Regions from separate parts of the Bacillus sp. 1A genome, predicted to be linked through region 1. Evidence: a T-box and tRNA genes for the amino acid it is inferred to sense, from the RefSeq annotation. Region 1 holds a T-box; the other holds one or more tRNA genes.

Region 1 (3,387 bases):
TAAGGAAAAAGAAGAGAACGAAAAGTAAATTATAATAAGTAATAAAAAAGATGCTTTTACATAGGTAAAAGCATCTTTTTTATTGATGAAAATAAAGTAAAGATTACAAAAAATACCACTTTATTTTCGTATGGTATAGTAAGATACTGAAGGATAGTGTTTTGAAAAAGTTATATATTTTACAAATTGTTGTCTTTCTGATGACATGTCAAGTTTAGTAGCCCATTTGGGTTGCTTTATTATGCAATATATATTTTAATATGAGTGGCACCTCTTATAAATTAAGAGGTTTATAGGTGTCTCGAATTGATTTTGGGTACACTGTATCCACCACTTTAGGTTCGTTCATGTATGTGGGGATATTATGGGCCCGTATAACGGGATAAAAAGAATATAGAAATAGAGGAATCGTAAAATGAATATGCAAGAGGTTTATAAATATTTAAGTACGGTATTGCCTGAAGGTCATGTGAAACAAGATGAAATGTTAAAGAATCATACGCATATTAAAGTTGGTGGAAAAGCAGATGTGTTCGTTGCGCCGACAAATTATGATGAAATTCAAGAAGTTATCAAATATGCTAACGAATATAATATTCCGGTTACGTTTTTAGGAAATGGATCGAATGTCATTATTAAAGATGGTGGAATTCGCGGGATTACCGTAAGTTTAATTCACATTACAGATGTGACTGTAACAGGAACGACGATTGTGGCACAGTGTGGTGCAGCAATTATTGATGTATCACGTATTGCATTAGATTATAATTTAACGGGTCTTGAGTTTGCTTGTGGTATTCCAGGTTCAGTTGGCGGAGCTTTATATATGAATGCTGGCGCATACGGCGGTGAAGTATCGTTTGTATTAACAGAAGCTGTCGTAATGACAGGTGATGGAGAGTTACGTACTTTGACGAAAGAAGCATTTGAATTTGGATATCGTAAGAGCGTATTTGCAAACAACCATTACATTATTCTTGAAGCGAGATTTGAGCTTGAAGAAGGTGTGCGTGAAGAAATTAAAGAAAAAATGGATGATTTAACGTTTAAACGTGAGTCAAAACAACCTCTAGAATATCCTTCATGTGGTAGCGTATTTAAGCGTCCACCAAATAACTTTGCTGGTAAATTGATTCAAGAATCAGGACTACAAGGTAAGCGAATTGGCGGAGTGGAAGTTTCTCTAAAACACGCTGGATTTATGGTGAATGTTGATAATGGAACAGCACAAGATTACATCGATTTAATTCACTTTGTACAAAAGACAGTTGAAGAGAAATTTGGCGTGAAGTTAGAGAGAGAAGTAAGGATTATTGGAGAAGATCTATAATAATCTTTGAATTAAAAGCGTATAAAAGTATGAATTATTTTAAAATAACATTTGGGTATTGTTGACAATTTGTTTTCAATTCAATATAATGGCTAATAATTTAACAAATAATATACGTTGAAAGAGCCCAGTAGCAGTTTGTCACTGTTAACGAGAGAGCTAGGGGTTGCTGGAACCTAGCACAAACAAACTTGCGAATTACACTCTGGAGTATCTTAGGTAATGCTAAGCGGATTGGCAATCGATATTATTGCTAAGAGTGGTATGAGTAGCTATGCTATTTATACAAACTGGGTGGTAACACGGTGAATAATCGTCCCTATGTCATAGACATAGGGACTTTTTGTTTTAAAAAATAAAGGGGATGACAAAAGATGAATATTATTGATGAATTAGAATGGCGCGGCGCTGTGAATCAACAGACTGATGAAGAAGGTTTACGTAAGCTAGTAGAAGAGAAAAAGATTTCACTATACTGCGGGGTTGATCCGACTGGTGATAGTATGCATATTGGACATTTAATTCCGTTTATGATGATGAAGAGATTCCAGTTAGCTGGCCATCATCCAGTTATTTTAATTGGTGGGGCAACAGGAACAATTGGTGATCCGAGCGGACGTCAATCAGAACGTCAACTTCAAACGTTAGAAGTAGTTCAGCATAATGTGGATGCGTTAACAGCGCAAATGAAAAAGCTATTTGATTTTGGCGGAAATAGCGAAGTGAAGATGGTAAATAACTACGACTGGACACATGAAATAAATATTATTGAGTTTTTACGTGATTACGGGAAGAACTTTAGCATTAATAGCATGTTAGCGAAGGATATTGTAGCAAGTCGTTTAGATACAGGTATTTCTTTCACAGAATTTACGTACCAAATTTTGCAAGCGATGGACTTCCATCATTTATACACGAAAGAAGATGTTCAACTGCAAATTGGTGGTAGTGACCAATGGGGAAATATTACGAGTGGTTTAGATTTAATTCGTAAGTTAGAAGGGCACGAAGCGAAAGTATTTGGATTAACGATTCCATTATTATTGAAATCAGATGGTACGAAGTTCGGTAAATCAGCAGGTGGTGCAGTTTGGCTTGATCCTGAAAAAACAACACCATTTGAATTTTACCAGTTTTGGGTGAATACAGATGACCGTGATGTAGTGAAATACTTGAAATACTTTACGTTCTTAACGAAAGAGCGCATCGATGAATTGGCAACGAAGGTAGAAACAGAGCCTCATAAACGTGAATCGCAAAAAGTATTAGCGGAAGAAATGACGAAATTCGTTCATGGAGCAGAGGCACTCCTGCAAGCTGAGAAGATTACAGCAGCGTTATTTAGCGGAGATATTAAATCGTTAACAGCTGATGAAATTGAGCAAGGTTTTAAAGAGATGCCAACATTCCAGTCTTCAAAAGAGACGAAAAACATCGTAGAATGGCTAGTTGATTTAGGAATTGAGCCATCTAGACGACAAGCACGTGAGGATATTAATAATGGAGCTATTTCGATGAATGGCGAAAAAGTAACGGATGTGGATACAGATGTTACTGTAGAAAATTCATTTGATGGACGATTTATTATTATTCGTAAAGGGAAGAAGAACTACAGTTTAGTTAAGTTAGGATAATGAGTAAGGCCGAAAAATATATCAGCGATTTTCCTGATATATCGATTTACCGACAAAAAGCAACAATAAAAGCTGTTCCGAACAGGACAGCTTTTATTACGAAAAGTCAGTATATTTAGATAAATTTAAAGGGTATATAATTTTTTTGACGAATAAATAAGTTAGAGAAAATTACGGATAAAAATAGCCCGAACCATGCAGGGCATGATTCGGGCTTATATTCAGCTTAGTAAGCTAAGCTGAATAGACCTTTAATGTGTGATAAGTAACGAACGTTACTTGCTTCTTTCATTAATGATGCTGGTAAGCCTTTAAGTGGAGTATTGCTTGCTCCAATTGTAGCAACAGCATCTTTACGTCCTAGACTAGCAAGTGTTCCAGAGTTTACAGGTGCGAACTCTTCGAATGCTTTGCCTTCTAGTG
Region 2 (3,387 bases), 4.5 Mb from region 1:
GAAGCCCCAGTAAACGGCGGCCGTAACTATAACGGTCCTAAGGTAGCGAAATTCCTTGTCGGGTAAGTTCCGACCCGCACGAAAGGTGTAACGATTTGGGCACTGTCTCAACCAGAGACTCGGTGAAATTATAGTACCTGTGAAGATGCAGGTTACCCGCGACAGGACGGAAAGACCCCGTGGAGCTTTACTGTAGCCTGATATTGAATTTTGGTACAGTTTGTACAGGATAGGCGGGAGCCATTGAAACCGGAGCGCTAGCTTCGGTGGAGGCGCTGGTGGGATACCGCCCTGACTGTATTGAAATTCTAACCTACGGGTCTTATCGACCCGGGAGACAGTGTCAGGTGGGCAGTTTGACTGGGGCGGTCGCCTCCTAAAGTGTAACGGAGGCGCCCAAAGGTTCCCTCAGAATGGTTGGAAATCATTCGTAGAGTGCAAAGGCATAAGGGAGCTTGACTGCGAGACCTACAAGTCGAGCAGGGACGAAAGTCGGGCTTAGTGATCCGGTGGTTCCGCATGGAAGGGCCATCGCTCAACGGATAAAAGCTACCCCGGGGATAACAGGCTTATCTCCCCCAAGAGTCCACATCGACGGGGAGGTTTGGCACCTCGATGTCGGCTCATCGCATCCTGGGGCTGTAGTCGGTCCCAAGGGTTGGGCTGTTCGCCCATTAAAGCGGTACGCGAGCTGGGTTCAGAACGTCGTGAGACAGTTCGGTCCCTATCCGTCGTGGGCGTAGGAAATTTGAGAGGAGCTGTCCTTAGTACGAGAGGACCGGGATGGACGCACCGCTGGTGTACCAGTTGTTCTGCCAAGGGCATAGCTGGGTAGCTATGTGCGGAAGGGATAAGTGCTGAAAGCATCTAAGCATGAAGCCCCCCTCAAGATGAGATTTCCCATAGCGTAAGCTAGTAAGATCCCTGAAAGATGATCAGGTTGATAGGTTCGAGGTGGAAGCATGGTGACATGTGGAGCTGACGAATACTAATAGATCGAGGACTTAACCATATAATATGTAGCAATGTTATCTAGTTTTGAGAGAACATAAAAAAACTTGTTGACTTTTAAAGTAAATAAGTTATAATAATGATTGTCTCAAAAGAATAATGTCTGGTAATGATGGCAGAGAGGTCACACCCGTTCCCATACCGAACACGGAAGTTAAGCTCTCTAGCGCCGATGGTAGTTGGGACCTTGTCCCTGTGAGAGTAGGACGTTGCCAGGCAATATTATTCCGCAGTAGCTCAGCGGTAGAGCTATCGGCTGTTAACCGATCGGTCGTAGGTTCGATTCCTACCTGCGGAGCCATTGGAGAGCTGTCCGAGTTGGCCGAAGGAGCACGATTGGAAATCGTGTATACGTCACAAGCGTATCAAGGGTTCGAATCCCTTGCTCTCCGCCATAGGATTTATCATATTTGGCCCGTTGGTCAAGTGGTTAAGACACCGCCCTTTCACGGCGGTAACACGGGTTCGAATCCCGTACGGGTCACCACTTTTGGAGGATTAGCTCAGCTGGGAGAGCACCTGCCTTACAAGCAGGGGGTCGGCGGTTCGATCCCGTCATCCTCCACCATATAAATTATATGAATAGTATTATCGCGGGGTGGAGCAGCACGGTAGCTCGTCGGGCTCATAACCCGAAGGTCGCAGGTTCAAATCCTGTCCCCGCAACCAAATGGTCCCGTGGTGTAGTGGTTAACATGCCTGCCTGTCACGCAGGAGATCGCCGGTTCGACCCCGGTCGGGACCGCCATTTTAATAAGGCTCGGTAGCTCAGTCGGTAGAGCAGAGGACTGAAAATCCTCGTGTCGGCGGTTCGATTCCGTCCCGAGCCACCATTTATCTTAATAATATACGCCGGCTTAGCTCAATTGGTAGAGCAACTGACTTGTAATCAGTAGGTTGGGGGTTCAAGTCCTCTAGCCGGCACCATGTAAGTTTCGGAGGGGTAGCGAAGTGGCTAAACGCGGCGGACTGTAAATCCGCTCCTTCGGGTTCGGCAGTTCGAATCTGCCCCCCTCCACCATTTACATAGGGGCATAGTTTAAAGGTAGAACTGAGGTCTCCAAAACCTCCAGTGTGGGTTCGATTCCTACTGCCCCTGCCAAATATATTTACACAACATGGCGGTTGTGGCGAAGTGGTTAACGCACCGGATTGTGGCTCCGGCATTCGTGGGTTCGATTCCCATCAGTCGCCCCATTTTTATTTTTAAAATTACAAATAATCTAATTGATACTTACATATAATTAAGTAAGAATTCGATGGGCTATAGCCAAGCGGTAAGGCAACGGACTTTGACTCCGTCATGCGCTGGTTCGAATCCAGCTAGCCCAGCCATTTTTGCGGAAGTAGTTCAGTGGTAGAATACAACCTTGCCAAGGTTGGGGTCGCGGGTTCGAATCCCGTCTTCCGCTCCAATAAAATTTAACATGGCGGCATAGCCAAGTGGTAAGGCAGAGGTCTGCAAAACCTTTACCACCGGTTCAAATCCGGTTGCCGCCTTTCTTTTGTGCCGATGTGGCGGAATTGGCAGACGCGCACGACTCAAAATCGTGTTCCTTCGGGAGTGTCGGTTCGACCCCGACCATCGGTATCATGAACGGCGTAAAAAACTCTATACAATTAGTATAGAGTTTTTTTGTGTTTTCTTTTCATTACATGACAAAATAAGCACAAAAAGTGTACGGTGAGTAAACTGCGAAACATTAAAAGGATAAAAACAAACATTCATTTTTATCCTTTTAAGTGTGGTATTCTATAAAATTCCAGCAAAATATTGTATATACAATATTCCCTTCGAGCACTCTAGAGAGAATTTCTCCACCCCGGTGACATGAAGTTAAATCCGATAGCACCAGTAGATATTAGTACATTATCAACGGTTAAGTTTGTAATTTCTAAAAACCTCTTTTCAAACTCTTCTTTGTTGTACTTGTACATAGTTGAGTGGCACGCCCACATGTGCGTTGAAGTACTCAACCAATCTCCTAATTCCTTTAATTCAGGAAACGACTCAAATTGAATTGGTTCATCTAATTTCATGAATCTCACTTGATAGATAGTTGGGTTTAACTGCTCTCCTATTCCTTTCAGACCATGTGCTTTTTTCTCATGTGAATGTGTCATAATTCTCCTTCCATCTTTCTTCAAATTTTTTCCTGTTTTTATTATATAACGATAGAAAGTAGTTATAGGGAAATTATAGAAATATGTATCAGCGATATAAAAAGACTCTAACATTTCTGTTAGAGTCTTTTTTGTTAAATTATACTATGTGCTTCTAAAATTCGTAATAAATGTAGAAATTCATGTATAATATAACTTGTCGAAAGAACAAAATGATAGTAATTTATATTATGTCTGTAATATGAATCAAAA

Evidence for each region. The T-box of region 1 lies ahead of tyrS (tyrosine--tRNA ligase). A T-box ahead of a tRNA ligase gene usually reads a tRNA of that ligase, here a tRNA-Tyr.
Region 2: it has a tRNA-Tyr gene. The T-box ahead of tyrS (tyrosine--tRNA ligase) is inferred to sense a tRNA for this amino acid. The anticodon was not compared.

The regions. Positions count from the first base shown of each region.
Region 1 is NZ_JBQYLZ010000001.1:1,503,608-1,506,994, forward strand. Features, by position in the region: gene ACUN0F_RS07500 (SET domain-containing protein) at 1-28, shown strand, start outside; gene murB (UDP-N-acetylmuramate dehydrogenase) at 416-1,330, shown strand; T-box leader at 1,439-1,654, shown strand; gene tyrS (tyrosine--tRNA ligase) at 1,705-2,964, shown strand; gene ACUN0F_RS07515 (NAD(P)/FAD-dependent oxidoreductase) at 3,191-3,387, opposite strand, start outside.
Region 2 is NZ_JBQYLZ010000001.1:6,046,571-6,049,957, reverse strand. Features, by position in the region: rRNA gene ACUN0F_RS31005 (23S ribosomal RNA) at 1-1,012, shown strand, start outside; rRNA gene rrf (5S ribosomal RNA) at 1,114-1,229, shown strand; tRNA gene ACUN0F_RS30995 (tRNA-Asn) at 1,238-1,312, shown strand; tRNA gene ACUN0F_RS30990 (tRNA-Ser) at 1,315-1,406, shown strand; tRNA gene ACUN0F_RS30985 (tRNA-Glu) at 1,424-1,498, shown strand; tRNA gene ACUN0F_RS30980 (tRNA-Val) at 1,504-1,579, shown strand; tRNA gene ACUN0F_RS30975 (tRNA-Met) at 1,604-1,680, shown strand; tRNA gene ACUN0F_RS30970 (tRNA-Asp) at 1,684-1,759, shown strand; tRNA gene ACUN0F_RS30965 (tRNA-Phe) at 1,769-1,844, shown strand; tRNA gene ACUN0F_RS30960 (tRNA-Thr) at 1,863-1,938, shown strand; tRNA gene ACUN0F_RS30955 (tRNA-Tyr) at 1,949-2,032, shown strand; tRNA gene ACUN0F_RS30950 (tRNA-Trp) at 2,040-2,113, shown strand; tRNA gene ACUN0F_RS30945 (tRNA-His) at 2,133-2,208, shown strand; tRNA gene ACUN0F_RS30940 (tRNA-Gln) at 2,272-2,346, shown strand; tRNA gene ACUN0F_RS30935 (tRNA-Gly) at 2,352-2,426, shown strand; tRNA gene ACUN0F_RS30930 (tRNA-Cys) at 2,441-2,511, shown strand; tRNA gene ACUN0F_RS30925 (tRNA-Leu) at 2,521-2,602, shown strand; gene ACUN0F_RS30920 (DUF3884 family protein) at 2,815-3,135, opposite strand.